DNA from 2 places in the Thermomonas sp. LB-4 genome. Region 1 is predicted to be linked to the other one. Evidence: predicted binding sites of a transcription regulator. Region 1 holds the regulator's gene; the other holds the start of a gene.
The links. The regulator HrcA, encoded in region 1, represses chaperone genes, less so after heat shock. The targets are predictions, from matches to a motif close to TTNGCACTCNNNNNNNNNGAGTGCNAA.

Region 1 (15,706 bases):
AAACGCACCTGCGATTCCAGCGCGTAGCGGTCGGACGGGAACGCGCCGGCCTCCATCAGCAGCATCGGGCGTTCGCGGGTGGGGCGGTAGAAGCTGACCAGCATGAAGTGCAGGTTGGCGGTCAGCGAGTTCATCGCCACCACTTCCTGCGGCTGGGCGCCGACCACGCGGGCCAGCGGGTCGCGGACCAGCTCGTGGTAGGGCATCCACTGCGCGCTGCCGGTGAAATGGCCCTCCACCGCCTCGCGCGCCCATTTGTCCAGTACTTCCTCGACGTGGGCGCGGGCGCCCTTCGGCTGCAGGCCCAGCGAGTTGCCTACGAAATAGGCCTGCGGCGCACCGTCGTGCAGCGGCAGGTGGAACTCGTCGCGGAAGTGGCGCAGCGGATCGGCGGCGTCGAGGGCGGCGGCGCGGGCGTCGGAGTTCAGGTCAGTCATCGTTTCTCTCATCGTCATTCCCGCTCTCGCGGGAATGACGGTTGAAGGGTCATGCGAATCTGGATGCGGACAGCCCAAGCCATTCCAGCGCGGTGCCGTGGTAAAGGCGCGCGCGCTCGCCTTCGGCCAGGCCGAGCCGCTCGATGCCTGCGCCGGGCACCTGCTCGCCCAGCGGGAACGGATAGTCGGTGCCCAGCATCACCCGTTCGCTGCCGCAGGCGTCGAGCAGGTAGCGCAGCGCCGCATCGTCGGCGACCCAGGAATCGAAATACAGCCGCTTCAGATACTCGCGCGGGTTGCGGAAGTTGTCGGTGGCGACCAGATCTGGCCGCATGTTGAAGCCGTGCTCGATGCGGCCGATGGTGTAGGGGAAACTGCCGCCGCCGTGGGCCAGCGCCACGCGCAGCTTCGGCAGGCGCTCCAGCACGCCGCCGAACACCAGGCAGCAGGCGGCGCGCGACTGCTCGGCGGGCATGCCCACCAGCCACGGCAGCCAGTATTTCGGCATCGACTCGGCGCCCATCATGTCCCAGGGGTGCACCAGGATCGCCGCGCCCAGGTCACTGGCCGCCTCGAAGAACTCGAACAGCTCCGGCGCATCGAGGTTCCAGTCGCCGATGTGCGAGCCGATCTGCACGCCCTGCAGGCCCAGCTCGTCCATGCAGCGCTCCAGCTCGCGCACCGCGAGCGCGGGCGATTGCAGCGGCACCGTGCCGATGCCCGCGTAATGGCGCGGGAAGTCACGGCAGGTCTGCGCCATGTGGTCGTTGAGCGACTTGTGCAGCTCCAGCGCCTGGTGCGCCTTGGCCCAGTAGCTGAACATCACCGGCACCGTGGACAGCACTTGCACCTGCACGCCGAAGCCGGCGTAGTCGTCGATGCGGATCTGCGGGTCCCAGGTCTTCGGCCAGATCTCGCGGAAGAACTTGCCGTCCTTGTAGATGCGGTGGCGGCCGTCGTCGCCGTGGTGGATTACCGGGAAGCGGTTGTCGCCGTACTTGCCGGCGAGATCCGGCCAGTCGCGCGGCAGGTAGTGGGCGTGGGTGTCGATCTTGAGCATGGGCGGATTCTAGGCCTTACGTCAGCGGCCAACCGCCGGCGTCATGGATGGCCGCATCGATGGACTCTTGCAATTCCAACGTGCGCGCCAGCGCGGCGATCACCGATTGGTAGTGGGTCAGGTCGTCGTACGTCAGCGGCCGGCCCTTGCGGTCCTTGAGCCACTTCTCGGCCACCCGGTAGCCGCCGATGTGCATGTTCCAGACCGCAGCCGGCACCTTGCCGAAGCATTGTTCGGCGTTGATGTACACGCGCCCCGTCGCGCCTTCGGCGTCCGGCGCCCAGCGCACCTTGTCCACGGTGTTGTCGCCCGGCACGTCGAAGGTGGTGATGCGCGGCGGCACCGTGTCCATCACGTGCAGGGCAATGAGTTCCCGGCCAATGCCGACCAGTGCGTCGAACAAGGCGCGGTGCGTGGTCAACGGAATGCGCGGGAAATCGCGCTTGAGGAAGTCGGCGTAGCGCGCGCGATAGCTGGGGGCGTAAAGCACGGCGTAGATGTATGCCAGCGTGTCTTCGGGCGAAGGCGTCGCGCCGATGGCCTCGGTCAAGGCAGTGACGAACTCGGGCGCCAGGTTGGCGCGTTTTTCGCTAGGCGCGGAGTCGAGTAGATCGACTGGGGCATCCACCGGATTAAGCCAGAGAGGGAAACCCTGAGATTGAGTTGTTCGCTCCCCGCACTTTGTTTCTTGCAGCATCGTCGTCATAAAAAAATGGTCAACGCTGCTGGACTTGTTTGAGCGAGCTGTGATGAGCGAATAGTTGCGGCCGCCAAGCATATGTTCCGACAGTCGCTCACGTCGATGCACCGCGACATTGCGGTCATAGACCGTCCACCTGACATCGAAAGGGCGGTACAGAATCGGTACGATCCTTTCACGCCATGCGTTGTCGGCCAGCTCGGCTTTTGCGCGTGCATAGTTCCATTGCGTGGTCGAACAAAGTTTGAACTGTTCGCGGGCTTCGGCTTCAGTCGCTGTTGCCAGCAGGCGTTCGACCTTGTCGGCTGCTTCCTCGGCATTCCATGAGATGGCGAACTCATCGTGCGTGGTGACAATACCCGGAGCCGGGTCGCCATTTGGCGAGAACACATCGCGTAGCGACCAACCTGATTCATATTCCTTCAGTAGTCCCGCATCTTGCGCCAAGAACAGATAGGTCGGGGCCGCCGGGCGAACTGCGCGCCATTCGGTTTTGCAAACATCGGACCTGTCCAGTAGCGAATACTTTTCTCGGCGCAGGCCAAACGCATCGGCATGGAATACCTTGGCCAGATGTTCCGCGTCGCGAACGGTGTTCTCGCGTCGAACGAAAATCCCGATGGCGACACCCTGCTGGATGTCGAACACATTTTCGTCCTTGCCGCCGTCCGGGGTTGTTTCCTTTTTCTTGCTGCTGCCATGTAAGTCCAGCAGATAGAGCTCATCAAACTCGCGCAGCAGGCTGCGCCGCATGTCCATGAAGGTTGGATTGTCCAGGTAGCCGTGGTTGGTGACGAAGCCCAGCACGCCGTGGCCGGTCTGCTCGATGCGCCACTGCGCAAAGCGGATGAACTTCACGTAGTCGTCCGACAGCCACTTGGCTTGCGCAGGCTTCTTGAGCTCTGGACTTTGCTTGTAGTCCTGCATCAATTCTTCGATCCATTCGCCCTTGTTGGACGAATGCCCCGAATACGGCGGATTGCCCAGTACCACCATCACCGGCGCGTCGCGCTTGATGCTGGCTGCCGCGCGCGACTCTTCCGCCAGCCACTGGGTGAACAGCGGCAGGCCGGTGAGCTCGTGCGCTTCCTCCAGGGTGTTGGTCAGGAACACGCCCAGGCGCTCGTCACTGGCGAAGTCGTAGCCGCTTTGTTCCAGCTCCAGGCCAAGCTTCATGTGGGCCACCGCGTAGGGCGCCATCAACAGCTCGAAGCCGAACAGGCGCGGCAGCAGGTGTTCGGCCACATAACCCGGCCATGCGCCGGCATTGCCGTCGAACTGCTCACGGATTTTTGCGATCACCGCATACAGGAAGGTGCCGGTGCCAGTGGCCGGGTCCAGGATCTGCAGGCGGTGGGTCTCGTAGGTTTCCTCCCCCTTGCCCTGCGTCTTGGGGCGCTTCAGCTTGATCTTCTTGGCGTGGGCAAGGCCTTCCGGCATGCCGAAATCGCGCCGCAGGATGGCGTCGATGCTTCGCACGATGTAGCCCACCACGGGTTCCGGCGTGTAGTACACGCCGCGTGCCTCGCGCATCTTCGGGTCGTATGCAGCGAGGAAGGTTTCATAGAAATGCACCACCGGGTCTTCCTGCCGGGTGCGTTTTCCGAAGTCGGCCAGGATCGCCGCCATGTCGGCCCGCGCCAGTAGTTCCGCCAACTGGTCCACCGCCCACGCGATGCGTTCGTCCAGGTCCGGCCCCGCGATGGTGTTGAACAGCTTGCGCAGGAATGGATTGGTCTTGGGCAGGGCGCTGGCTGCCTTCTGCCGGGTAAAGCCCTGCGCGGGCGCGTTGCAGCGCGCCGCGAACAGGCCGTAGCACAGGGTCTGCGCGTACATGTCCGCGAACTGCGGCGCGGTCAGCGATTCGATCAGCACCTTTCGGAACGCCTCGAACTGGCCGTGCAGTTCGCCCTTGTCGCCTTCGGATTTGAACGTCTGTTCGATGAGGCCGCGGATCAGTTTGCCCATGCCGGCCATGCGCGTGGCCAGATCCTGCGGCGTGGCCTTCAGCGGGATGTCGGCGGCGATGAACTGGCCGAGCAATTGCGCCACTTCCGAGGCGTCGTCCGCATTCCAGCGGATGCGGCCGTTCCTGTCGGGGCGGGGCAGGCTGGCGGTCAGGCGCAGCTCGCCGTCCAGATACCAGCGGAATTCCAGGTAATCGGTCAGGACCAGGTTGCCTAGCGATTCGCGGTAGCGGCCCAGCTGTTCCGACTTTTCGGTCTTCGCGAGGTCGATGCCGACGTCCTTGGCTTCGATGTATCCCAGCGGCACCACGCCGCGTGTCACGATGAAATCCGGTGCACCGCAAGCGATCTGCTTGGGCTCGTTGGTGGCTCGTACGTCTGTGCCGCCCAGCGCCTCGATGAGGGCTTTCAACGCTGGCCGATGGGTATGTTCGGTCGCGTTGCCGGCCTTGAGCGCCTGTTCTATGGCGGAGAGGTAGTGCTTCAGCGCGTCATGCGACATCTGGCGTCATTCCGGGGTTCATTGGATGCGGCTGCGGTGTGCTCGCACACCGCGATTGCGTTTTGCTCACGCTCCACACAGGCCACCACGTGGCCATTCAATCCGCGTCCTGCACGCGCAAACCGCGCCGCGTCCAATACTCGGGCTGCCGGTGGTGGTGCGCGATGGCGATGATGTAGAGGTGGTCAGGTTCCACGGCGTAGAGCAGCTTGTATGGAAACCGGCTCAGGGTCAGCCGCCGGATGTCCCCGTGTTCCACCGGGCAGGCCAGCGGCCAGCGGCGGATACGACGCAGGGCGGTCAGCACGTCGTCGCGCCATGCGCCCCCAAGGCCCGCAACCTGCTGGTTGTAGTAGCGCTCGGCGGCAACAAACTCGTGGCGCGCCTCCGGTGCGAAGACCAGCCGCATGCCCGGTGAGGACATCAAAAGGAACCGAAGATGTCTTCGGCGGGAACGCCCTGCACCTGCCCGGCGCGATGGGCCGCCAGCCGCCTCTCCGCCTCTTGCTGCCAGATGGCATCGATTGCGGGATCGGGCTGATCCAGGCTGTGCAGGATTTCTTCCACCACCTCGAATCGCCTGGATGGATCCAGGGCAAGCGCCTGTTTGATGATGTCCTGGGCCTTCACCATGTGCGCGCTCCTGCGACGGTCATTGCATGAATTGTAGTAATCACGGGGCCTCTGGGCTTCATTGCCGGTCTTGCAGCGCTGCGATGGCGTTTTCGCTGCCCACCAGCCAGGTGTTTGGCTCCGCCAGCACGCGGGTGATGAAGCTGTTCCCCGCTGCAATGCGCTTACGCAGGTCGGCGGGGGTGTAGAGGGTGGGGTTGATTTCGCGGCCCAGGCGTTCGATCACCGGATGCAATGCGGTCATGACCTCCGGATACGTCAGATCGTCGCTCACCAGCATCAGGTCGATATCGCTGCTGGCGGTGTCGCTGCCCTTGGCGACGGAGCCATAGACGAATGCCATGTGCAGCCGGTCTGCCAGCGGCGCCAGCGCTTCGCGCAGCGGGGCGGCCAGCCCGAACGTCTTGCGCACGATGGCCGCCAGCTCGTCGTGGATCGGGGCGTCGGGATTGGCGCGGTAACGCTTCTGGTTGCCCAGCGGCGCCATCAACAGCAGGCCACTTCCGGCGAGGCGGGCGACTTCGCGCTGCACCGCGCCGCTGCCGGCGCCGGTGGTCTGGATCAATTCGCTGATGGAGAAGGTGCGTCCCGGTTCGCCGAACAGGCAACCCAGCACGCGCTGCTGGGTGGTGGTGAACAGCGCATCCGCCAGATTGGTGCTGGCGTAGAGCGCTGCGGCTTCACTGACGCGAGGACGGGGATTCATGCCCATAACGGGCAAAATAATGCCCAAATCGGGCAAACGCAAGCGAATGAAGTCAGTGGCTGTCCAGCAGCTTCTTCGCCGCGGCCCGCGCTTCCTTGCTGACATCCGCGCCGCCCACCATGCGGGCGATCTCGTCCACGCGGCCGGCGGCGTCCAGCGCGGCCACCGACGACTGGGTGATGCCGTCCTGCGCGGCCTTGCTGACGCGGTATTGCGCGTGGCCGGCGGCGGCGACCTGCGGCTGGTGGGTCACGCACAGGACCTGTTTCGATGCCCCCAGTGCGCGCAGCTTGGCGCCCACCGCCGCGGCCACCGCGCCGCCGATGCCGGCATCGACCTCGTCGAACACCAGCGTTGCGGCGGCGTCCTGGCCCTGCGTGGCCACTTCGATTGCCAGCGACACCCGCGAGAGCTCGCCGCCGGAGGCGACCTTGCGCAGCGGGCGCGGCGGCTGGCCGGGGTTGGCGGAGACCAGGAACTCGGCGCGTTCGCTGCCGTTCGGGTCGGGCTGGTCGCTGGCGTTGGCTTCCAGCGCCACTTCGAAGCGGCCGCCCTGCATGCCCAGCTCGCCGATGAGTGCGCTGATCGCCGTCCCCAGCGTGGCGCCAGCCTTGCGGCGCGAGGCGGCGAGGGCGGCGGCGGCTGTGCGCCAGTCCGCCAGCGCCACGGCGATGTCGCGGTCGAGCTGCTGCAGGCGCGCGTCGGCATCCGCCAACGACTCCAGTTCTGCGGCCAGCGCGTCGCGATGCGCGGCCAGTTTGTCCGGCGTGACGCGATGCTTGCGCGCCAGATCCTGCACGCGGACGAGCTGGCGCTCGATTTCGGCCAGCGCGTCGGGATCGAGGTCCAGGTCGTCGCGGATGCGCTGCATCAGCGCCAGTGCTTCGTCGAGCTGGATGGCGGCGGAGTCGAGCATCGCATCGACTTCCGACAGCCGCGGCTCGTGCGTGGCTTCGCGCTGCAGGCCGCTGCGCAGCTGCTGCAGGCGGCCAGGCAGGGCGTCGTCGCCGCCCAGTGCATCCAGCGCGGCATCGCAGGCGGCGATCAGCGACGCGGCGTGTGCATGGCGACGGTGGCTGGCATCCAGCTCCGCCAACACCGCGGGTTCCAGCGGCTGCGCCTGCAGTTCGTCCAGCTGGTGCTGGAGCCAGCCCTGGCGCTCGGCCACGTCGCCGCGGGCGAGCAGGGCGTCGCGTTCCTGCTGCAGCGCCTTCCAGCGCCGCGCCGATTCGCCGGTGGCGGCCAGCAGGTCCGGATGGCGGGCGAAATCATCCAGCAGGCGGGTCTGCTGCGGCCGCACCAGCAGCGCCTGCTGGGCGTGCTGGCCGTGGATTTCCACCAGCAGCGCGGCCAGTTCGGCCAGCTGCGCGATGGTCACGGCGCGGCCGTTGATCCACGCCTTGGAGCCGCCGTCGGCGCGCAGGGTGCGGCGCAGCTGGCAGGCGCCATCGTCGTCCAGCTCCGTTTCGGCAAGCCAGGCCGCGGCGGCGGGGCAGTCGTCCAGCGCGAATTCGGCGGACAATTCGGCGCGCTGCGCGCCGTGGCGCACCGCGCCGGCATCGCCGCGGGCGCCGGACAGGAAGCCCAGCGCATCCACCAACAGCGATTTGCCGGCGCCGGTTTCGCCGGACACGACGGTGAGGCCCGCGCCGAAGTCCAGTTCGGCATGGGCGACGACGGCGAAATCGCGGATCGACAGGCGGGTCAGCATGGCTGCGCATTGTGCCTGCGGCCGCGGCAGGCGAACAGGGGAGAACGCCGTGGTTGCGTGTCGATGCGGCTGCGCTTACAACCTGCGCATGGCCCGCCGTCCTGCTCCCGACATCACCCTCGACCCGCGCGCCCGCCAGCTGCTGCGCACGCTGGTGTCGCGGCACATCCGCGACGGCGAGCCGGTGGGTTCGCAGACGCTGGCGAAGCATGCGGGGCTGGACGTCAGCCCGGCCACCATCCGCAACATCCTCGCCTCGTTGGAGGACGCCGGCCTGCTGGCCGCCCCGCACAGCTCGGCAGGGCGGGTGCCCACCGCGCAGGGCTACCGGCTGTTCGTGGACTCGCTGCTTAAGGTCAAGCCGCTGGGCGCGCAGGACGTGGATCGCCTGCGCAGCGGGCTGCCGGCGGGCGCGGGCACCCAGGCGCTGCTGGGCAGCACCTCGGAGCTGCTGGCGGCGATGACCCATTTCGCCGGCATGGTCAGCGTGCCCAGCCGCGAGAGCTTCGCCTTCCGCCAGATCGATTTCGTGATGCTCGATCCACGGCGGGTGCTGGCGATCCTGGTATTCGCCGATGGCGAGGTGCAGAACCGGGTGGTGCAGGTGCGGCGGGCGTTCTCGCCGTCCGAGCTGGAGCAGGCCGCGAATTACCTCAACGCGCATTTCGCCGGGCAGTCGCTGACGCTGATCCGCGCCGCGCTGCTGCGCGAACTGCGCGATGCGCGCAGCGAGATGGAGCGGCTGCTGGCGAGTTCCGTGGAACTGGCCGAACAGGCATTCGCACCCGCGCGCGAGGACGACATGCTGGTGGCCGGGCAGACCCGGCTGCTGGGCCTGCAGGAGCTGGGGGACCTGGACCGCCTGCGCGGACTGTTCGAGGCCTTCGCCGAGAAGCGCGAGCTGCTGCAGCTGCTGGAACGCACCGCCAAGGCGCCGGGGATGCGCGTGTTCATCGGCGAGGAAACCGGGCTGGCGCCGCTGGAAGGCATGTCGCTGGTGAGCGCGCCGTACGGGCGCGACGGCCAGGTGCTGGGCGTGCTGGGCGTCATCGGTCCCAGCCGGATGGCCTACGAGCGGGTGATTCCGGTGGTCGAGGCCACCGCGGCGGCGCTGGGGGCTGCCTTGAATCCCGACGCCTGAGGCCCCATAGCCCGGTTTGGTGCGGCAGCCCGCCGCGATATCGAACCGTGGACATGAGCAACGACCCGACGCAGGAAGTGAACGAGGGGGGCGCCGCCGAAATGGCGCAGCAGGACGAGCTGGAGGCGCTGCGCGCCGAAGTCGAGCAGCTGCGGGCGCAATCGCTGCTGGAGCGCGCCGATCTTGAGAACCAGCGCAAGCGGCTGGCCCGCGACATCGACAGCGCCCGCAGGTTCGCCAACGAGCGCCTGCTGTCCGACCTGCTGCCGGTGTTCGACAGCCTGGACGCGGGTCTGGCTGCAGCTGGCGAAGATGCGGGCGCGCTGCGCCAGGGCTTGGAGCTGACCTACAAGCAGTTGCTGAAGGTCGCCGCGGACAACGGCATGGAAGTGCTGGATCCCGCCGGGCAGGCGTTCAATCCCGAGCACCATCAGGCGATCAGCCAGGGCGAATCGGAGGGCGTGGCCCCGGGCCATGTCATCACCGTGTTCCAGAAGGGCTACCTGCTCAACGGCCGGCTGCTGCGCCCGGCGCTGGTGATCGTGGCCAAGCAGGACTGAAACGGCGTGCACGCACGATGCTGCGCGGCTCTTGAAGGCCGGCGCGGCATCCCCAGATAGCAATCATCGGCGCGCGGCGCCACCAGACAACGGGATTCTAGAGGACATCGTCATGGGCAAGATCATCGGCATCGACCTGGGTACCACCAACTCCTGCGTTTCCATCATGGAAGGCGGCAAGGCCCGCGTCATCGAGAACAGCGAGGGCGACCGCACCACCCCGTCCATCGTCGCCTGGACCAAGGACGGCGAAGTGCTGGTGGGCGCCTCGGCCAAGCGCCAGGCCGTCACCAATCCGAAGAACACCTTCTACGCGGTGAAGCGCCTGATCGGCCGCAAGTTCACCGACGCCGAGGTGCAGAAGGACATCGGCGTGGTGCCGTACACCATCACCCAGCACGACAACGGCGACGCCTGGGTGGCGCTGGCCGACGGCAAGAAGCTGGCCCCGCAGGAAGTCTCCGCCAAGGTGCTGGAGAAGATGAAGAAGACCGCCGAAGCCTTCCTGGGCGAGACGGTCACCGAAGCGGTCATCACCGTGCCGGCGTACTTCAACGACAGCCAGCGCCAGGCCACCAAGGACGCCGGCCGCATCGCCGGCCTGGACGTCAAGCGCATCATCAACGAGCCCACCGCGGCCGCGCTGGCCTACGGTCTGGACAAGGGCGACACCAAGGACCGCAAGATCGCCGTGTACGACCTCGGCGGCGGCACCTTCGACGTGTCGATCATCGAGATCGCCAACGTCGACGGCGAGAAGCAGTTCGAGGTGCTGGCGACCAACGGCGACACCTTTCTGGGCGGCGAGGACTTCGACAACCGCGTCATCGACTACCTGGTGGAAGAGTTCCAGAAGTCCGACGGCGTCGACCTGCGCAAGGACCCGCTGGCCCTGCAGCGCCTGAAGGACGCGGCCGAGCGCGCCAAGATCGAGCTGTCCTCCAACCAGCAGACCGACGTTAACCTGCCGTACGTGACGGCCGACGCGTCCGGCCCGAAGCACCTGAACATCAAGCTGACCCGGGCCAAGCTGGAAGCGCTGGTCGATGACCTGGTCAAGCGCACCATCGAACCCTGCCGCGTGGCCCTGAACGACGCCGGCCTGCGCGCCTCCGACATCAGCGAGGTGATCCTGGTCGGCGGCCAGACCCGCATGCCGAAGGTGCAGGCGGCGGTGGCCGAGTTCTTCGGCAAGGAGCCGCGCAAGGACGTCAACCCGGACGAGGCCGTGGCCATCGGCGCGGCGGTGCAGGGCGGCGTGCTGGCCGGCGACGTCAAGGACGTGCTGCTGCTGGACGTGACCCCGCTCAGCCTGGGCATCGAGACCCTGGGCGGCGTGTTCACCAAGATCATCGAGAAGAACACCACCATCCCGACCAAGGCCTCGCAGGTGTTCAGCACCGCCGAGGACAACCAGTCGGCCGTGACCGTGCACGTGCTGCAGGGCGAGCGCGAGCAGGCCCGCTACAACAAGTCGCTGGCCAAGTTCGACCTCACTGGCATCGACGCGGCGCCGCGCGGCATGCCGCAGGTGGAGGTGAGCTTCGACATCGACGCCAACGGCATCGTCCACGTCACCGCCAAGGACAAGAAGACTGGCAAGGAGCAGAAGGTCGAGATCAAGGCCGGTTCCGGCCTGTCGGACGACGAGATCCAGCGGATGGTGCAGGACGCCGAGGCCAACCGCGAGGAGGACAAGAAGTTCCATGAGCTGGTCACCGCGCGCAACCAGGCCGATGCCCTGATCCACGCCACCCGCAGCACCATCAAGGACAACGGGGACAAGCTGCCGGGCGATGCCATCGGCCGCGCCGAAGGCGCCATCGCCGAGCTGGAAACGGCGATGAAGGGCGACGACAAGGGCCAGATCGAGGCCAAGGCCAAGGCGCTGGAGGAAGCCAGCCAGGCGCTGTTCGCCGCTGCTGCCGCCCAGCCGCAGGGCGAGACCGCTGATGCCGGAAAGCCGGGCGACGACGTGGTGGACGCCGAGTTCACCGAGGTCAAGGACGACGACAAGAAGGCCTGATCGCCAGGCATGCAATGCGACGGGCAGGCCGGTGGTCTGCCCGTCGCCGTGAAGGGAACAGGTTGGCCCGATGAGCAAGCGCGATTACTACGAAGTCCTGGGCGTGGCCCGCAATGCCAGCGAGGAGGATCTGAAGAAGGCCTATCGCCGCTGCGCGATGAAGCACCACCCCGACCGCAACCCCGGCGACAAGAGCGCCGAGGCCGCGTTCAAGGAGTGCAAGGAGGCCTACGAGGTGCTGAGCGACGGCGGCAAGCGCCGCCTGTACGACCAGCACGGGCACGCCGCCTTCGAGCACGGCATGGGCGGCGGCAACGCCGGCCCGGGCTTTGGCGGTTTCGGCGGCGCCGACATGGGCGACATCTTCGGCGATATCTTCGGCAACATCTTCGGTGGCGGGGCGCGCCAGCAGGGCCCGCGCCGCGGCGCCGACGTTGGCTACATGATGGAGCTGGACCTGGAGGAGGCGGTCGCCGGGGTCGAGAAGACCATCCACATTCCCACCATGGCCAACTGCGAGCCCTGCAAGGGCAGCGGTTCGGAAGACGGCAAGGTGGATACCTGCGCCACCTGCCAGGGGCGCGGCCAGGTCCGCATGCAGCGCGGTCCGTTCATGATGCAGGCGCCGTGCCCGCACTGCGATGGCGCAGGCAAGACCATCGCCAGCCCGTGCAAGCTCTGCAACGGCAATGGCCGGGTCGAGCAGGAAAAGACCTTGGCAGTGAAGATCCCGGCCGGCGTGGATAGCGGCGACCGCATCCGGCTGGCGGGCGAGGGCGAAGCCGGCCCCGCGGGGGCCCCGCCCGGCGACCTGTACGTCGAGGTGCAGGTGCGCCCGCACGAAATCTTCGAGCGCGATGGCGACGACCTCCACTGCGAGGTGCCGATACGCATCTCGCAGGCGGCGCTGGGCGACACCGTGCGGGTGCCGACGCTGGGCGGCGAGGTGGAGCTGCGCATCCCAGCCGAAACCCAGACCGGCAAGGTGTTCCGCCTGCGCGACCGCGGCGTGAAGTCGGTGCGCAGCCGCCAGCCGGGCGACCTGTATTGCAGGGCGGTGGTGGAGACGCCGGTCAACCTGACCCCCGAGCAGCGCCAGCTGCTGGAGCAGTTCGAAGCCACCTTCGTCGGCGAGGGCGCGCGCCGCCACTCGCCGAAATCCAGCACCTTCCTCGACGGCGTCAAGGGCTTCTGGGACCGCATGGTGTCCTGATCGCAGGCATACGGTGCAAGCCGGGCGGCACCAAGGGTCGATGGTGTCGCGGGCAACCAACGCCCTGCGCCGGCGCAGGCTTGCGTAGAATCCGGGCTCCTTCGCGGAGCCCGTTCCTTGTCCGGTCCCCCACAGCGCCCACGCATCGGCATCGTCGGCAGTGCCGGCGCCTACGGGCGCTGGCTGCGCACGTTCTTCGAATCCCGCATGGGGCTGGCGGTCATCGGCCACGATCCCGCGGATCCGGCTTCCGCCAGCGAAGAGGCGCTGCTGGAGCAGGCCGATGTGCTGCTGTTTTCCGCGCCGATCCGGCACACGCCCGAGCTGATCGGGCGCTACGCGCAGCGCTCTGCCGGTCGCGAGGCGGGCCGCCTGTGGCTGGACATCACCTCGGTCAAGGCCGCCCCTGTTGCCGCGATGCTGGGCTCGCAGGCGGAAGTGGCCGGCCTGCACCCGATGACGGCGCCGCCGAAATCGCCCACCCTGAAGGGACGCGTGCTGGTGGTCTGCGAAGCGCGGCTGCAGGCGTGGCGGCCGTGGCTGGAAGCGCTGCTGGCGGCGCTGGAAGCCGAATGCGTGCGGGCCACGCCGGAACGCCACGACCGGGCGATGGCGCTGGTGCAGGCAATGGTGCATGCCACTCACCTGGCCCAGGCCGGCGTGCTGCGTGAGCAGGCAGCGGCGGTGGGCGACCTGGCCGGCCTGCTGTCGCTGCGTTCGGCCTCGTTCGAGATGGACGCCGCCATCGCCGCTCGCATCCTGTCATTGAACCCCGCGATCTACGAGGACATCCAGTTCGGCAACCCACACGCGCCGGAGGCACTGCGCGCGCTGTCGGCGCAGCTGTCGCGGCTCGCGACGCTGGTTGGGCAGGGGGACGATGCCGCCCGCGCGGGCTTCCGCGCGGAGTTCCTGGAGGCCAACCGCGAGGGCCTCGGGCAAGCGGCGTTGGCCGCCGGCAATTACACCTATGAGCGCCTTGGCTATCTGCTGGCGGACCTCTCCGATGCCCACAGCCTCGGCATCCATCTGCCGGAAGATCGTCCCGGCTCGCTGCGCAGCCTGCTGCACGTGTTCGAGCGGCACGGCGTCAATATCGCCTCGCTGCATTCCTCGCGCACCCCGTCCGGCGAACTCCACTTCCGCCTGGGATTCAGCGGAGGAACACCGGCCGGGCAGCTGGCGGAGGCATTGGCAGCGCTGGCGCGGAGCGGGATCGGGCGGGTGTTGCCCGGCTGAACGGCGGGGATCGCCCGATCCATGACGGCGGTCACTCATCATGTTCCTGAACTGGGATAATGTTCGAGTTGGGCCACTCCCGGCAGGCCAAGCCATGACGTTCCGTTCCCCCGCGGAATCCCCGACCCCGACTTCCTCGCGTGCCAACGGGCCGCTGCTCGACGCGTTGCAGAAGCACGTGCTCGATCGCGCGGTGCCGGCGTTGGACCGCGCGCTGGCCGATCTCGACGATTACCTGTTCGACCGCAGCCAGTCCGGCGAGGAGTCGCTGGGGTTGATGGCCCTGCGCGACATGCGGCGTGCGCGCGGCGAAATCATCCAGCGGTTCCGCCAGGCGGTGCTGAACCGGTTCCGGGGGCTGCGCGCAGGAAGCGCGGTGGGCGATGGCGACGACGCCGGTCTCAGCCTCCTGTCCGACCAGGACCTGGAAGAGCAGTTGGCGGTGGAACAGTTGGCCGCGGCGGTCCTGCGCACGCACGCATCCGCGTTCGAAGTGGCGAGCAAGCGGTTTTCCGTGGTCGCCGGACAGGGCGAGCTGCCGCCGCTCGAAAATCCGCTTGGCCCGGTTTTCCTTGCCAGTGCGCTTGGCCAGGCGATGAGCAAGCTGGACCTCGAGCCGGATCTGCGCATCGTCGTCTTCAAGTTCTTCGAACGCGAGCTGACAAGCGCGCTCGGCGACATCTACGAGCGCTGCAACACGCTCATGGCGGCGGCTGGCATCTTGCCTGAGCTGCGGACCAGCGGCCGGGTACCGCCACGTGCTGCCCGGGCCGGGGCGGGCGCGGCGCAGGCTCCGTCCGACGCAGGCGCGCACGATGGTCCTCCTGCGAACCATGACGGCGGCTCCGCGATGCCGATCAGCGGCGCGGAGCAGGCCGAGTTCGCCAACCTGCTTGGCATGCTGCAGGGCTGGCGCTCCGCCATGGGCCTGGCCGCGCCCGCCGGTCCGGCCGCGGCCGGACCCGTCCTGCCCACCCAGGACCTGATGTCGATCCTGTCGTTGATGCAGCACGACGGCAGCGCCCGCTTCACCCCCGCGAGCGAGGCCGAGCAGTCGCTTGCCGGGCAGCTGCGCGAGCAGATGACGCAGAGCGCGCGCAAGCTGGGCGTTCGCGGCGACAACCTCAATCTGGACGGGCTGGACGGAGATGCCGTCGACCTGGTCGCCCTGCTGTTCGACGTGCTTCTGGACGGCCCGCAGTACGACACCCGGATCCGCCAGAAGATCGGTCGGATGCTGGTGCCCTATGTGAAGGTGGCGGTCAAGGATCGCCGCATGTTCATGCTCAAGGAGCATCCCGCCCGCAAGCTGCTGAACACCGTTGCCGAGGCCTGCGAGGGCAACCGCGGCGAGGCGCCGCAGGAGCGCGAGCTGCTGACCCGCGTCGACCACACCATCGACCGGCTGGTCGCCGAATTCAACGAGGACGTGGCGATTTTCGAAACGCTGGAACAGGAGCTGCGCGCCTACATGGCCCAGCATCGGAAGCGTTTCGAACTTGCCGAAAAGCGCACCGCGGAGGCGCAGCGCGGGCGCGAACGCCTGGAGCATGCGCGGCAGGCAGCCGCCGACGATCTGGCGCGGCTGCGCGGCGACCGCGTGCTGCCACCGGTGATCGGTGACTTCCTCTCGCTGCACGCCAGCCATCATTTCGCCCAGGTGGCGCTGCGCGATGGGCGCGGCGCGCCGCGTTACGAGGAAGCGCGGCACGCGGTGGCGCAATTGCTGGCCGCGTTCGACGAGGCCGCGGCTGGGGTGGTGTCCGGCGCGTCCGCGCTGCAACCGGACGACGGGCTGCGCGCCATCCTCG
Region 2 (15,706 bases), on a different contig from region 1:
CGATCTTGTAGCTGATCACGCCGGTCTTGACGTCGTCGCGGTCGGGCAGGCCCAGGTGCTCCTTGGGGGTGACGTAGCAGAGCATGGCGGTGCCGAACCAGCCGATCATCGCCGCGCCGATCGCCGAGGTCAGGTGGTCATGGCCGGGCGCGGCGTCGGTGGTCAGCGGGCCCAGGGTGTAGAACGGCGCGTCGCTGCACGCTTCCAGCTGGCGCGTCATGTTGTCGCGGATCCTGTGCATCGGCACGTGGCCGGGGCCTTCCACCATCACCTGGCAGCCCTTGTCCCACGCCACGCGGGTGAGCTCGCCCAGGGTGTCGAGTTCGGCGAACTGGGCGGCGTCGTTGGCATCGGCAATGCTGCCGGGGCGCAGCCCGTCGCCCAGCGAGAAGGACACGTCGTAGCGGCGCAGGATGTCGCAGATCTCGTCGAAGCGTTCGTACAGGAAGTTCTCGCGGTGGTAGCGCAGGCACCAGCGCGCCATGATCGAACCGCCGCGGGAAACGATGCCGGTGACGCGCTTCGAGGTCAGCGGCACGTGCGCCAGCCGCACGCCGGCATGGATGGTGAAGTAGTCCACGCCCTGCTCGGCCTGCTCGACCAGGGTGTCCTTGAACACCTCCCAGTCCAGCCTGGCCGGGTCGCCGCCCACTTTTTCCAGCGCCTGGTACAGCGGCACCGTGCCGATCGGCACCGGCGCGTTGCGCAGGATCCAGCCGCGCAGGTTGTGGATGTTGCGGCCAGTGGACAGGTCCATCACCGTATCGGCGCCCCAGCGGATCGCCCACACCAGCTTTTCCACTTCCTCGGCCACCCCGGACGACAGCGCCGAATTGCCGATGTTGGCGTTCACCTTCACCAGGAAGTTGCGCCCGATCACCATCGGCTCGAGTTCCGGATGGTTGATGTTGGCCGGCAGGATGGCCCGGCCTTTGGCGATTTCCTCGCGCACGAATTCCGGCGTCACCAGCGCCGGCAGCGCCGCACCGAACGACTCGCCTGCCGCCAGCCGCTGCTTTTCCTCGTCGCTGGCGGCGATGCGGCCAAGGTTTTCGCGATGGGCGGCGTAGACCATTTCCTCGGTGACGATGCCGGCGCGGGCGAACTCCAGCTGGGTCACCGGCTGGCCCTCGTTGCCGCGGCGCAGCGTGCGCGCCGCCGGGCAGGCCGCGACCAGCCGCTCGCCGCTGGCGAAGCCGTTGTCTTCAGGGCGCAGCGTGCGTCCTTCGATGGTTTCGAAGCCGCGCGCCGCCAGCCAGCTCTCGCGCAGCGGCGACAGCCCGGCGGCAAGGTCGATGGCGGCGCCGTCCTCGGTATACGGGCCGGAGGTGTCGTACAGGTGCAGGCGCGGCGTCTGCGGGTCGTCCAGTGCGATCTCGCGCAGCGGCACGCGCAGGCCGGGGTGGCCGGGGGGCGACAGATAGACCTTGCGCGAACCGCGGATCGGGCCGGTGGTGACGGCGCCCGGACGGGCGGGGGGTGCTTGCATGTGGATCTCCTCCTCGTGAAGCGGCGGGAGATCCGGGATTGACGATGCAACGGCAGGCAGTGCCGGTGGCACTGCGCGTGTTCTTCCGTTCCTACGCCGGCATGACCCGGATCAGGTGCAAGGGTCAGCTCGACGCTTTCTCAGCCCCGTACGGGGCTCCCCTCGGAATGGCCGCAGCATCCGCGGGCACGCCGATGCTGTCAAGCGATGGCCGGGGCGAGGTGGTAGATGCGGATGCCCGTCGGCAACACCGCGGGCGTGGGCGGTCGCAGCCGGTCAAACCAAACGGAAGTTGAACGCGCAATCGTTCCATTGATGCAACGCTCAGAACTTACCGCGCGGTCAGCAGTCAGAGAATGCGACTGCTAGAATCGAGGCCATGAGGGAAACCATGACGTCTACCGCGCTTGTCGCCAACAACCTGCCGATCCCCAGCGCCATCGGCTCGCTGGAGGCCTACATCAGCGGCGTGCACCAGATCCCGGTGCTGTCGGTCGAGGACGAGCAGCGCCTGGCCCATCGCCTGCGCGAAGACAACGACATCGCCGCCGCGCAGGAACTGATCCTGTCGCACCTGCGCTTCGTGGTGCACGTGGCCCGCGGCTACAGCGGCTACGGCCTGCAGCTGGGCGACCTGATCCAGGAAGGCAACATCGGCCTGATGAAGGCGGTCAAGCGCTTCGACCCGACCGTCGGCGTGCGCCTGGTCAGCTTCGCGGTGCACTGGATCCGCGCCGAGATGCACGAGTTCATCATCAAGAACTGGCGCATCGTGAAGGTGGCCACCACCAAGGCGCAGCGCAAGCTGTTCTTCAATCTGCGCAAGAGCAAGACCCGACTGGGCTGGCTCAACGCCGAGGAAGTGCGCGCGGTGGCCAAGGACCTGAACGTCTCCGAGCGCGAAGTGCTGGAGATGGAATCGCGCCTGTCCGGCCGCGACATCGGCTTCGACGCGCCGGACGATGCCGACGACGACCACGCCCCGCCGGCGCCGGTGAGCTATCTGGTCGCCCATGACGGCGACCCCGCCGCCGCCTACGAATCCGCCGACAGCGAAGCAGACCAGCTGGACGTGCTGCGCGAAGGCATGGCCCGCCTCGACGCCCGCTCGCGCGACATCATCAAGCGCCGCTGGCTGGACGCCGACAGCAAGGTCACGCTGCAGGAACTGGCCGACGAATACGGCGTCTCCGCCGAGCGCATCCGCCAGATCGAGGCGAACGCGCTGAAGAAGATGAAGGCGCTGTTCGCGGCGTAAGCGCGCTTCGCCATCGACGCAACACCGAACGGCCCGGAGCGATCCGGGCCGTTTTGTTGTTTAGACTCGCAAAACCACCGAACAACCCCGCTAACCATGACCCAACGCAATCGCGTCGATTTTTCTGCATTCAACGAGCAAGCCGACCTGCCCTTCCAGCTGAGACTGAAGGACTTTGAGCTTGCGATGCAAGATATTTATGATTTCTTCCACGACGTGAATGCCGCCCTAATCGACAAGGGCTTGCAACGGATGGACGACATGTTGCGGCCCGCCATCATGTCCGGTCTGCTGTCCGACATGCTCACTGCTAGCGTGGCGCGCCACTCCAGAACGCTGACCGAGAACAAATACTTCAACGGTCACCCTGATCTGCTCGTGAAAGGCGTGTACGCCGACAATGCCGTGAAGTCCGGCACGGAGGGCGTCGAAATCAAAACGACTCGGAAATCCGGCGGCGCGGTCGATACTCATGGCGCGCGCGACCAGTGGATGTGTGTTTTCGTCTATGTCATCGACGACAAAACCGAGCCGGCCAATGCGCGGAAGCCGATGGCATTCACCGAGGTCTATCTCGGTAAAGTCGTGCAAGAAGACTTCAGAAAGAATGCACGCGGTGAACTCGGAACCAGAACAGCAACGCTCCACAAAGAAGGCGTTGCGAAGTTGCGATCCAACTGGATCTACAGGCTTCAGACCTGAAGCTTAGCCAGCTTCGGAAGAGCCGTTTGCGCAAGACGGAAGTATTCCGGGTCACGCTCAACACCAATGCTCGCATAGCCCACCGCTTCCGTCGCAGCCAAGGTTGACCCCGAACCCGCGAACGGATCGCAAACTATTCCTCGCCCAAGCGGAAGGGATGCACGCACGAGCGTTCGCAGGAACTCCTGTGGTTTCAGACTGGGATGAGGCGCAATGGATCGTTCACGTCCCCGCGTTGGGGCTGAAGCAATGACATCTCCGAAAGGTTTGTCATCGGATGGCCGGCGAAACCCACCCGTTCCCCATTTCCGGAGATTGTCCTGAACCCGGCCCTCCAACGGCTTGCGGAAAGTCAACCACGGCTCCCACATGGAGCGAGGCATCACACTGACATCGGGAAACTCCTCATGCGCGCCCTTCGGGCGATCTCCCCCTCGCATGGTCATGACCAGGCGGATGATCTCGCCCCTGCGCTCCAATCCCGCCTTCGCAAGCGCGGTGGAGACGACATGGGAAAGCAGCGGGTTGGACGCCACGACCACATTCGCGCCGGGCACCAACGCACGCAGAAGCAATTTTCCCCATTGCAGGAAGAACTCCTCCAGCGCGATGACATCCTGCGGCGAAAGTACGGTGAATCTTGGCAGCGGCGTGCGTTTAGCACCGTCGAACGAAGGCGGTATCCGCCACACACCGCCTTTCCCACCACGCAGCTTGGCTTGTTCAGTATCGCTGTATTCGATCAGACCATAAGGCGGGTCTGTCACCACTGCATGCAATGAACAGGCATCGCGGGCACGCAACCATTCGAAGCAATCGGATCGAACGAGTAGCGATGAGCCATAACGGAAGAGTTCAGGGCTGGTGCTTGTAGATGCCTTGTTCTGTTCGAACGGATCGAATTGTGAAGCATCGAACAGATCGTCATGCAGGCGATAGACGCCGCGCTCGCTACGAACGAAGTAACGTCCGGCATTAAGATTCAAGTAAGAGCGGATCGAAGAGGCGGGTGTTGGCCCGATCGTATCGTTCACAGCTTCGACGATGTCCTTGACGGATGCTCCCTTGGGTCTTGCCGAAAGCGCGCGAATGATGGAGTCGCGTACTGCACCGGGCATTTGCTTCATGAGTGGGCTGCCATTTTCATTCTTAAAGAGAGAATAGACGTCAAGACGTCTTTATTCAATGGAGCCAGAGCTTGCATCGTGCTGGTCTCATCCGATGCGAATGAATATGTACTGCACACCAATTTCTTTCCTCAGTCCCGCGGCCGCGCCACCGGCAACCGCCAGCCGTGGCGCAGCGCCATCCAGCGCAGGCCGAAGCAGGCCAGCGCGCCGGCGACCATCGCCGGATGCTGCGGCAGGTGCAGGGCCGAGGCCAGCGCGACCACGCCGCCGCCGGCCAGCGCGGCCACCGCGTACAGCTCGGCCTGCAGCACGACGGGCGTGCGCGCCACCAGCACGTCGCGGGCGATGCCGCCGCCGATGCCCGTCACCATCCCCAGCAGCATCGCCGCGAACGGCGACAGCCCGAACGCCAGCGCCTTGCCGGTGCCCAGCACCGCGAACAGCGCCAGCCCGGCGGCATCGAACAGCTGCACCGGGTTGCGCAGGCGCTCGATCGCGGCGGACCAGCGGAACGTGACCAGCCCGGCCAGTATCGCGGTGACCAGGTAGCGCCAGTCGGCCAGCGCGGCCGGCGGATGCGCGTCGATCAGCACGTCGCGGATGACCCCGCCCGACACCGCCGCGGCGCAGGACAGCACCAGCACGCCGAACAGGTCCAGCCGCTGGCGTACCGCCAGGGTGCCGCCGCTGAGGGCGAACACGAAGGTGCCGATCAGGTCGAACACGAGCAACAGGGTGGACATGGGATTGGGGTTACTCCGCCGCCGGCCGATCGCGGCCTTCGCCCAGGATGATCCGCGCCCCGCGCTGGTAGCTCCAGTAGGCCCACCACCAGTTGAGCAGCACGACGAGCCGGTTGCGGAAGCCGATCAGGAAGAACACGTGCATCACCAGCCAGAACCACCAGGCCAGCAGGCCGGAGAAGCGCAGCGTGCCGAGATCGACCACCGCCGCCATGCGGCCGATGGTGGCCAGGTTGCCGTAGTCCTTGTAGGCGAAAGGCGGCGGCAGCACGCGGCCGGCCAGCCGCGCGCGGATGACCTGCGCGACATAGCGACCCATCTGCTTGGCCGCCGGCGCCACGCCGGGCACCGGCCTGCCATCGGCGCGTGCCAGCGCGGCGAGATCGCCGGCGACGAAGATGTCCGGATGCCCCGGCACGCCGAGATCGGGCCGCACCTGCACGCGGCCGGCGCGGTCCAGCGGCACGCCCGGCATCGCGCCCAGCGGTGACGCCGCCACGCCCGCCGCCCAGACCACCGTCTTCGCCGGGACGAAGGCATCGCCCAGCGCGTAGCCGTCCGCGGTGATGTCCTTGACGGGCGTGCCCAGCGACACTTCCACGCCGAGCCGCTCCAGCTGCCGCCTCGCCTTCTCCGACAGCGCTTCCGGAAACGCCGCCAGCACGCGCGGCCCGGCCTCGACCAGGCGCACGCGCGCCGTCGACGGGTCGATGTTGCGGAACTCGTTCTTCAGCGTGTGGCGGGCGATCTCCGCCAGCGTGCCGGCCAGTTCCACGCCGGTGGGCCCACCGCCCACGATGGCGAAGCTCAGCCACGCCTGGCGTTCGGCGGGATCGGTCGCCGCTTCGGCGCGCTCGAACGCCAGCAGCAGCTTGCGCCGCAGGTCCAGCGCATCGTCCAGGGTCTTCAGCCCCGGCGCGTGCCGCGCCCAATGCTCGTTGCCGAAATACGCATGGGTCGCGCCGCTGGCCACCAGCAGGAAGTCGAAAGCGAGCGCGCCACCGTCGTCGAGGGCCACGCGCCTGGCACCGGGATCGATGCCGGTCACCGTGGCCATCCGCACTTCGACGTTCTTCTGCCTGCGCAGGATGTGCCGCAGCGGCGCGGCGATGTCGGGCGCGGACAGGCCGGCGGTGGCGACCTGGTAGAGCAGCGGCTGGAACAGGTGGTGGTTGCCGCGATCGACCAGCACGATCTCCACCGGCGCCGATGCCAGCGCGCGCGCCGCCCACAGGCCGGCGAAGCCGCCGCCGACGATCACCACGCGCGGCCGGGTCGCCATCGCCGCGGCGTCAGCCCAGCTGCGCCGCGAGCAGCGCTTCCAGCTGCTGCTGGTCGGCGGCGAACTTGCGGATGCCTTCCTCCAGCTTCTCGCGGGCCATGGTGTCCTCGTCGTGGCGGGCGCGGAAGCCGGCCTCGTCCAGCGCCGCCGGGGGCGCTACACGTCCGCCTTCCTCGTCCAGCGCACGCGCCACCGGCGCGTTCGAGCGCTCCAGTTCGGCCAGCAGGTCGGGAGAGATGGTCAGCCGGTCGCAGCCGGCCAGGGCCAGTACCTGCCCGGTGTTGCGGAAGCTGGCGCCCATCACCACGGTGTCGTAGCCGTGCTGCTTGTAGTACTGCCAGATGCGCGTGACCGACCGCACGCCGGGGTCGTCCTGCGGCGCGGCTGGCGGCGCCATGCCGTTGGCCAGGTGCCAGTCGAGGATGCGGCCGACGAAGGGCGAGACCAGGTACACGCCGGCCTCGGCGCAGGCCACCGCCTGCGCGAACGAGAACAGCAAGGTCAGGTTGCAGTGGATGCCTTCGCGCTCCAGCCGTTCGGCGGCGCGAATGCCTTCCCAGGTGGCGGCGATCTTGATCAGCAGGCGGTCGCTGCCGATGCCGGCATCCGCGTACAGCCGCACCAGCCGGTGCGCCCTGGCCACGGTGGCCTCGGTATCGAAGCTCAGCCGCGCGTCGACCTCGGTGGACACGCGGCCGGGGATCAGCTTGACGATCTCGCTGCCGATCGCCACCGCCAGCCGGTCGCAGGCGTCGCCCACCGGATCATCTCCGCTGGCCGCCGCCGCGCTGGCGGCCAGGTGCGGGGCATACGCGGGCAGCGCCGCGGCCTTCAGCAGCAGCGAGGGATTGGTGGTGGCATCCATCGGCATGAAGCGGGCGATGGCCTCGATGTCGCCGGTATCGGCGACCACGGCGGAATGCGTGCGGAGCTGGTCGAGCTGGGATTTCACGGACGATCCGGTGCTGCATGGGGACGCCGCATTGTAGGACCGCGACCGCGAAGGGTCAGTACAGGTCCAGCGGGTCCACGTCCAGCGACCAGCGCACCCGCCGCGCCTCCGGCGCCGCGTACAGCGCGGGCACCGCCCCTTCCAGCGCAACGTGCAGGGCGGCGCGTGCCGGCGCGGCCAGCAGCAGCTGCGAACGCACGTAGCCGGCGCGGCGCGGCATCGGCGCCGGCAACGGGCCATGCAGGTCGATGCCGCTGCCCTCCAGCAGCGTCTTCGCCAGCTGCAGGAACTGCAGCGGCAGTTCCGCCTGCTTGGCCTCGGCGCGCAGCAGCGCAAGGTGCGCGAACGGCGGAAAACCGGCCGCTTCGCGCAGCGCCAGCTCGCCGTCGGCAAAGGCGTGATAGCCGCCGCCCACCAGCGTCTGCAGCAGCGGATGCTCCGGGTGGTGGGTCTGCAACAGCACCGTGCCGGGACGGTCCGCCCGGCCGGCGCGGCCGGCCACCTGGATCAGCAGCTGCGCAAGCTTCTCACCGCTGCGGAAATCGGCCGAGAACAGGCCCTCGTCGATGCCCACCACCACCACCAGCACGAGGTTGCCGAGGTCGTGGCCCTTGGCCAGCATCTGGGTGCCGATCAGGATGCCGGGGCGGTTGCCCAGCGCATCGAAGTGCTTCTGCAGTCCATCGCGCTGGCCGGTGCTGCCGCGGTCGATGCGAATCACCGGCACGTCGTCGAAGCGAGCCTGCAGCTCGGCCTCGATCCGCTCGGTGCCGTTGCCCTGCGGCTGCAGCCCCAGGCTGGCGCAGTCCGGACAGGCCGGCGGCGACGGCCGGCGGTGGCCGCAGTGGTGGCACTGCAGGCGCTTGCCGTGGGCGTGCACGGTCATCGCGGTGGGCCGCTCGGGGGTGCTGCAGCGCGGGCAGTGCGCGCTCCAGCCGCAGTCGTGGCAGAGCAGCACCGGCGCATAGCCGCGGCGGTTGCGGAACACCAGCACCTGCCCGCCGCCGTCCAGCGCCGCGCGGATCGCCGCCAGCGCCTCCTCGGACAGGCCGGCATGCAGCGGCCGCTTGCGCACGTCCAGCACCCGCACCTGCGGCGGCCGCGCGTCGCCCGCCCGCTGGCGCAGGCGCAGCAGCGCGTAGCGGCCGGACTGCGCGTTGTGCAGCGTCTCCAGCGACGGCGTGGCGCTGCCCAGCACCACCGGCACGGCCAGTGCGCGGGCGCGCACGATGGCGAAGTCGCGGGCGTGGTAGCGAAGGCCGTCGAACTGCTTGTAGCTGCCGTCGTGCTCCTCGTCGACCACGATCAGGCCGGCCTCCGGCAGCGGCACGAACACCGCCGAACGGGTGCCCACGATCACCCGCGCCTGTCCGCTGGCGGCGGCCAGCCAGGTCGCGGCGCGCTCGCTGTCGTTCAGGCCAGAATGCAGCGCGTGCACCGGCACGCCCAGGCGGGTGCGGAAGCGCGCCAGCGCCTGCGGCGTCAGGCCGATTTCCGGCACCAGCACCAGTGCCTGCCTGCCGCGCGCCAGGCAGTCGGCGATCGCCTGCAGGTAGACCTCGGTCTTGCCGCTGCCGGTGACGCCGTCGAGCAGGAACGGGGCGAAGCCGGCGGCGCCGCGGATCGCGTCGATCGCGATCTGCTGCTCGGCGTTGGGCGCAAAGGCAGCGGAGGAAACGGGGGCGGGTTCACTTCCACGCGGAACTGAACCCGATCCCGTTCCGGTGGTTTCCAGACGCACCACCAGTTCGCGCTCGCGCAGCGCGCGCAGCGGCGTGCGCCAGCCGGGCGCGGCAACGTCCAGCCAATCCTCGTCGCGCAGGATCTGCAGCAGTTCCGCCAGCGCCCTGGGCCGGCCGGGGCGCATTGCCGGCAGCGCGGTGCGGCCGGCTTCGTTCAGCGCCCAGCCGTAGCGGGCCATGTCCGGCAGCGGCTCGCCGCGGCGCAGCGCCGCCGGCAACGCGGCGGCCAGCACCTCCCCCAGCGGCGCATGCAGATAGCCGGCCAGCCAGCGCAACGAGGCCAGCAGCTCACCCCGCAGCAGCGGCGCCGCATCCGGCGCGTCCAGGGCGGCGCGCAGCTCGACGCCCGGATCCGCCTGGCCATGGCCGACCACCAGCCCGCAGACCTCGCGCTGGCCGAACGGCACCCGCAGCCGCGCGCCCACCGCCACCAGCGCGGCGTCCACGCCGGGCGGCGGCAGGTAGTCGAACAGACGCGGCAGCGGCACCGGCAGGGCCACGCGCAGGATCGCGGGAGCAGTCATCCGGTCAAGTCTAGCCCCGGCGGCCATCGTTCAGCTTGCGGCGCACACCTGACCCCGCGCTCACCTCTTCCATGCAAGTGGCTGTTATTGCAGGAAAAGGAGGCTTATCCACATCGACTGTGGATAAGTCTGTGCATGGGGCCCGTCCACTGCTGCGCAAGCGCCGTCCCAGCGTCCTTTGGTTCAGCTGGACAAAAAATCGCCACATTCGGATTTTCTTTATCAATCAATTACTTGACCGTGGAACACGGTACCGGGCAGCGCTCCCGTTAACGTGGAACCCAGCTTTGTGACCGTCTCTTCACGGCTGTGCACAACTGCTCCGCCCGCAGCCCGCGCCGGTGCTGGCGGAGCCACCGTGGCAGAGGGTGTCAAGCCATTCCGCGCCGGGGCGTGGAAGGGCATTTGTGTGGGCCAGCGCACGGAATTCCGCGCAAGCGGCTGTTTCTGCCCGGAAAACCCCGGTTATCCCCACCACCTGTGGATAAGCCTGTGTGCGACGCCGGGAAGACCTACCGCAAGCCAGCAGCAGCGCCCCCTGCGTGATGCTGGTCAAATTTTCATCGCTGCATCGATGCCTTTCAAAATCAAACAGTTGCGCCAAGCCTGCGCGGCCCGGAAAACGCCGGTGGCCGGTGCTGCCGGCGTTGCCGCCCGCCCCATGCCGCTGTGCACAACTGGCGCGGCTGCGCCGACCATGCGCTCGCTGAAGCCTGCCCGTCCGGCGTCGCCAGCAGGCGGCCGGCGCCGGAAGCGGCCGCTATAAGATGGATGGGTGCCGATTGCCCCGACATGACCAGAGCCAGTCCTCCTGCCCCTCCATCCGCGGCGGTGGCCGCGTTCCTGCGTGGCCTGGATCGGCGCGCCCGCCTGCTGGCGCTGGTGCAGTGCGGCGATGCCGTCGCGGCGACGCGCGCGCTTGAGGCGGCCGGCCGGGTCTTCGCCGGCGAGGCCGGCCAGTGGCCGATCGCGCAATGGCCGCGGCAGTACTGGCGGCTGCTGCTGAGCGCGCCGACCATGCGGCAGACGGCGGGCACCGCGGCCGCCGGCCCGCTGCCCGGGATCGCGCGGCTGCCGCCCCCGGTGCGGGCAGCCCTGCTGCTGCATCTGGTGGGCGCCCTGGAAGATGCCGATGCCGCTGCGGCGCTCGGGATCGAGGTCGAGGCCTACCAGCTGCGCATCCGCGATGCGTTGCCGCGCGACGCGCTGGGCCAGCCCGACCTCGACGTCTGGCGCGCTTGGCGCGCGGCCGCGCAGCGGGCGCTGGACGCCTTGCCCGACGCCGCGCCTGCGGCCGGCGCGGCGTCCGCTGCCGCGACGCCGGCCGAACAGCCTGCAGCCACTGCGCGCCATCGGCGGCGCCTGCGCTGGCTGTGGCTGGGGGTGGCGCTGTGCGTCGTCGCCCTGGTGGGCAGCTTTTTCCTGCACCCGCGCGGCCGCGAGCTGCTGGATCACTGGCGCAATCATGTGCAGGTGGCGCCGCTGCCCCCCGCCGCTGCGCCCAAGGCACGCTTCGACCCCACCGATCCGGCCCTGCACCCCGATCGCGACCTGCTGGCCGAGCCGGGCACCGTGCAGCTGGCCCTGCAGCTGCCGCTGCTGGCCTGGCTGGCGGTGGAGGCGCCCGACGCGCTGCCGGCGCCGCCGTTGGCCGCGTCCTTCGCGGACACCGCCTCGGCGGCAGCTGCCGAGCCGGCCGCGGTCACCCGCCTGTCCGAGCGCATGCGCGCCTGGGACCGCCTGTCGCCGCTGCAACGCGCGCAGCAGCGCGGCGCGCTGGCGGAATGGCAGGCTCTGCCGGCCGACGAACAGGCCCTGCTGCGCCGGCTGGCGGCGCGATTGGCCGCGCTGCCGGCGGCCGAGCAGCAGGCCCTGCGCGAACGCTACGCGGCGCTGTCGTTCGACGCCCATCGCGGTTGGCACCTGGGGCCGCGGCTGGGCAAGGACTGGCCGCGCATCGCCGCATTGTTCGCCTACGTCGAAGCCGGCGAGCGCGAAGCCCTGCTGCGGCTGCTGCGCGCCGCGACCGCCGAGGAGCTGGATACCCTGGCACGGCTGGCGCAGATCACCCCGCCGGACGCCCGCGCGGCGCTGCGTCGCGAGCTGCTGGCGCAGCCGCCCCCGCAGCGCTCGGCCTGGCTGCGTGCGCGCCTGCAGCAATAGTGCTGCACCGGCGCCGCTTCGGGCACGGGATCCGCCGCCCCACCGCCCGCGCTTCGATGAAGCCCGGCAGCGCCAGCATTTGCGCCGTGTGTGCCGGCAATCAGCGGTGGCGAGCCACAATGCCGGCGTCGACCTCGAGATTGACCTCGCAGGTCACCGCGCTCACATCGCCACCAGCCCGATCGCCATGCTGGCCAGCACCGCGAAGCTCAGCAGCACCGAGTAGCAGGTGCCCAGCACGAAGTACTTCAACACGGTCATCGGCCAGCCCTGCGCGTACACGCGCTTCTGCATCAGCAGCAGGTAGGCCGGCATCCACGCCAGCAGCAGGCCTTCCGCCCAGGCGAACAGCGTGGCCAGCGCGCCCTCGCCCGGCGCCAGCCACTGCGCCAACGCGCGCACCAGCAGCACCAGCAGCAGGTCCAGGCAGAGGAAGGCGTGGCTGTGCAGCGCCACCACCAGGTGCTCCATGTACAGGCGGCGCTTGAAGACATAGGCCAGCTTCAGCATCAGCGCGAAGACCGGCACCAGCACGAACAGGGTGGTGGGCACCGCGCCGAGCGCCGCGTCCTTGAATGCCGCCGGGTCCTGCTTGAGGCGGGCGATGTTGCTGCTGCCGCGCGCCAGCTGCGCATTGAGCCAGCGGTCGGCGAAGCCGGGCAGCGAGGTGTCGAGCGGATTTTTCTTCTCGTCCCAGCGACTGTCGTTGAAGCGTACGTCCAGTGCGTTCTCCCGGTCGGTATCCGCGACCGGCGGCGGCAGTCCCGCGGCCTGCGCCTTCTGCAGCTCGGCGATGCGCGCGGCGGCGGATTCGCGCAGCACCTGTTCGCCAACCTCGACGCCGGGGATGCCGGTGGCCGCCGCGGTGCCGGTCATGCCCTGCTTCACCTTCGCCAGTTCCGCCAGCTTGGCGTCGCGCACCTGTTCCACCTCGGCCACGGTGGTGGCCCTGGCAATGGCGTCGCCATCGCCGAGGTTGATATTGGGGCCGTCCAGGGTCAGCTGGGCCACGAAGAAGGCCAGCACGGCCAGGAAGAAGAACAGCCGGAACGGGGTGACGTAGCGGATCTGCCGGCCGGCGAAATATTCGCGGGTGAGGAAGCCGGGTTTGGCGAACAGCGGCGGCAGCGTGCGGAACACGCGGGTGTCGAGGTCGAACACGCTGTCCAGCACGTCGCCGAACAGGTTGCCGAGTGGCCGCACCAGCCCTTTCACCGGCTGTCCGCAGGCATGGCAATGGGGGCCGTGCAGGGCCACGCCGCAGTTGCGGCAGTGCGCTTCCAGCGCAGTTTGCGGGTCGGGTTCGCGAACGGGCGGCTGGCTCATCCCGGTAGAATGACAGGCCGCGCGGCGCCGGCGCCAGCGTGCGCCCCTGTTTCCCGGTACGCCCATGCCCACCTTCCTTTCCCGCCTGCGCACCGACGCGGGCCGCACCGCCCGTCTGGCCGCGCCGCTGGCGGCCGGGCACCTGTCGCACGGGCTGGTCGGCTTCGTCGACGCGATGGTCGCCGGCCACCACGGCACCGCCACCCTGGCCGCGGTGTCGGTGGGCTCGGCGCTGCTGTGGCTGCCGATGCTGGCGCCGATGGGCACGCTGATGGCGCTGCCGCCGGCGGTCTCGCAGCTGGACGGCGGCAGCCGCCGCGCGCAGATCGGCCCGCTGTTCCGGCAGGCGCTGTGGCTGGCGCTGATGCTCGGGATCGCGCTGCTGGCGCTGCTGTCGGCGCTGCCGCTGCTGCTGGGGCCAATGGGCATCGCGCCCGACATCGTGCCGGGCGTGGTCGACTTCCTGCACGCGGTGCGCTGGGGGATCCCGGCCTTCACCCTGTACCTGTCGATGCGCTACCTCAGCGACGGCCTGCACTGGTCGCTGCCGACCATGCTGCTGGGCTTCGGCGGGCTGTGCCTGCTGGCACCCACCGCCTATGTGCTGACCAACGGGTTGTTGGGCCTGCCGGCGATGGGCGCGGCGGGGATCGGGTGGGCAACCACGCTGATGTTCTGGATGCAGGCGCTGGGCTTCGCGCTGTATCTGGGGCGCAGCCGCCGCTTCGCCGACCTGCAGCTGTTCGCGCGCTGGGAATCGCCGCGCTGGGCGGCGCAGCGCGAACTGCTGCGCAACGGCCTGCCGATCGGCGTCACCGTGACCATGGAGGGCGGGCTGTTCGCGGCCACCGCGCTGCTGATCGGGCGGCTGGGCGAGGTGCCGGCGGCCGCCCACCAGGTGGCGCTGAACGTGGCCACGCTGTGCTTCATGCTGCCGTTCGGCATCGCCGAGGCCACCACCGTGCGGGTGGGCCACGCGCTGGGCCGCGGCGACCGCGACGGGGTGCGCACTGCCGCCTTCGCAGGGCTGGCGCTGGCGCTGTGCACCCAGCTCTGCTCGGCGCTGCTGATGCTGGCCGGCCACGACGCCATCGCCGCGCTGTACAGCGCCGACCCGGCGGTGATCGCGCTGGGCGGCAGCCTGCTGCTGTACGCGGCGCTGTTCCAGCTCCCGGACGGCGTGCAGGTGGTATCGGCCGGCGCGCTGCGCGGGCTCAACGACACCCGCGTGCCGATGTGGATGGCGGCGCTGGCCTACTGGGGCATCGGCATGCCGGTCGGCGCCGGCCTCGGCCTGTGGCTGGGCTGGGGGCCGCGCGGGATGTGGCTAGGCCTGACCGCAGGCCTGCTGGTGGCGGCGGTGCTGCTGTGCCGGCGCTTCCTGCGCAGCAGCGCGCGCCTGCCGATGCCCGCCCCGGCGCCCGCATCGTCGATCGCACCGCCGTCGGTCACCGTGACCGATGCCGCATGAGCCCGTCACGCCGCTCGGCTAGCATTCCCACACTGGCCGCCGCTGCGCGGCCCGCATTTCCCGGAGCACTGCAATGAACGAACCGCGCCGCCGCGGCCCCATCGTCCGCCTGGCCGTCGGCCTGTGGGACGCCGTCAACTTCAGCCGCCGGCTGGTCTTCAACCTGCTGTTCCTGCTGGTGCTGGCGATCGTGCTGGTGGCGCTGTTCGGCGGCGGCAAGCTGGCGCCGCTGGAGCAGCGCTCGACGCTGGTGTTCGCGCCGGAAGGCCGGCTGGTGGAGCAGTACAGCTGCGACCCGTTCAGCCGCAACCTGGCCCGCGCCACCCGCAGCGGCGACTGCCGGGAAGTGCGCCTGCGCGACGCGCTGCGCGCGCTCGACGCCGCCCGCACCGACAAGCGCATCGAGCGCGTGGCGCTGTACCTGGACGACCTGCAGCCCAGCGGCTTCGCCTCGCTGCGCGACGTGGCGGCCAAGCTGGCCGCGATCCGCGCCGCCGGCAAGCAGGTGATCGCCTATGGCGACGCCTACGGCCAGGGCCAGTACCTGCTGGCCGCGCAGGCCAGCGAGATCTACCTCGACCCGATGTCGCCCGGCGGGGTGATGCTGGACGGGCTGGCCTCGTACCGGCAGTACTACCGCGAGGCGCTGCAGGACAAGCTCGGCGTGGACATGCACCTGTTCAAGGTCGGCGAATACAAGTCCGCCGCCGAGCCCTACATCCTCGATGCCGCCTCGCCCGCCTCTAAGGAAGCCGACCTGTTCTGGATGGGCGACCTGTGGAAGCGCCTGCTGGCCGACGTGGGCAAGGCGCGCGGGCTTGATCCCGCCACCCTGGAAAGCTACGCCAACACCCTGCCCGAGCAGGTGGCGGCGGCCAACGGCGACCTGGCCCAGCTGGCGCTGCGGCAGAAGCTGGTGACCGC

Region 2: the regulator HrcA is predicted to act here: its motif matches at 1,832-1,858, upstream of rpoH (RNA polymerase sigma factor RpoH).

The regions. Positions count from the first base shown of each region.
Region 1 is NZ_JAXOFT010000001.1:235,552-251,257, reverse strand. Features, by position in the region: gene kynU (kynureninase) at 1-437, opposite strand, end outside; gene SPK54_RS01195 (amidohydrolase family protein) at 487-1,497, opposite strand; gene SPK54_RS01190 (type ISP restriction/modification enzyme) at 1,514-4,666, opposite strand; gene SPK54_RS01185 (hypothetical protein) at 4,764-5,090, opposite strand; gene SPK54_RS01180 (addiction module protein) at 5,090-5,299, opposite strand; gene SPK54_RS01175 (nucleotidyltransferase domain-containing protein) at 5,358-6,005, opposite strand; gene recN (DNA repair protein RecN) at 6,058-7,716, opposite strand; gene hrcA (heat-inducible transcriptional repressor HrcA) at 7,805-8,857, shown strand; gene grpE (nucleotide exchange factor GrpE) at 8,911-9,417, shown strand; gene dnaK (molecular chaperone DnaK) at 9,530-11,443, shown strand; gene dnaJ (molecular chaperone DnaJ) at 11,514-12,656, shown strand; gene SPK54_RS01145 (prephenate dehydrogenase) at 12,774-13,895, shown strand; gene SPK54_RS01140 (DUF1631 family protein) at 13,990-15,706, shown strand, end outside.
Region 2 is NZ_JAXOFT010000029.1:5,506-21,211, forward strand. Features, by position in the region: gene thiC (phosphomethylpyrimidine synthase ThiC) at 1-1,489, opposite strand, end outside; TPP riboswitch at 1,561-1,662, opposite strand; gene rpoH (RNA polymerase sigma factor RpoH) at 1,869-2,747, shown strand; gene SPK54_RS12455 (hypothetical protein) at 2,844-3,449, shown strand; gene SPK54_RS12460 (DNA methyltransferase) at 3,440-4,576, opposite strand; gene SPK54_RS12465 (trimeric intracellular cation channel family protein) at 4,708-5,322, opposite strand; gene SPK54_RS12470 (NAD(P)/FAD-dependent oxidoreductase) at 5,333-6,604, opposite strand; gene tal (transaldolase) at 6,615-7,556, opposite strand; gene SPK54_RS12480 (primosomal protein N') at 7,612-9,822, opposite strand; gene SPK54_RS12485 (hypothetical protein) at 10,375-10,521, opposite strand; gene SPK54_RS12490 (DUF3106 domain-containing protein) at 10,615-11,985, shown strand; gene SPK54_RS12495 (DUF3667 domain-containing protein) at 12,148-13,311, opposite strand; gene SPK54_RS12500 (MATE family efflux transporter) at 13,376-14,782, shown strand; gene sppA (signal peptide peptidase SppA) at 14,856-15,706, shown strand, end outside.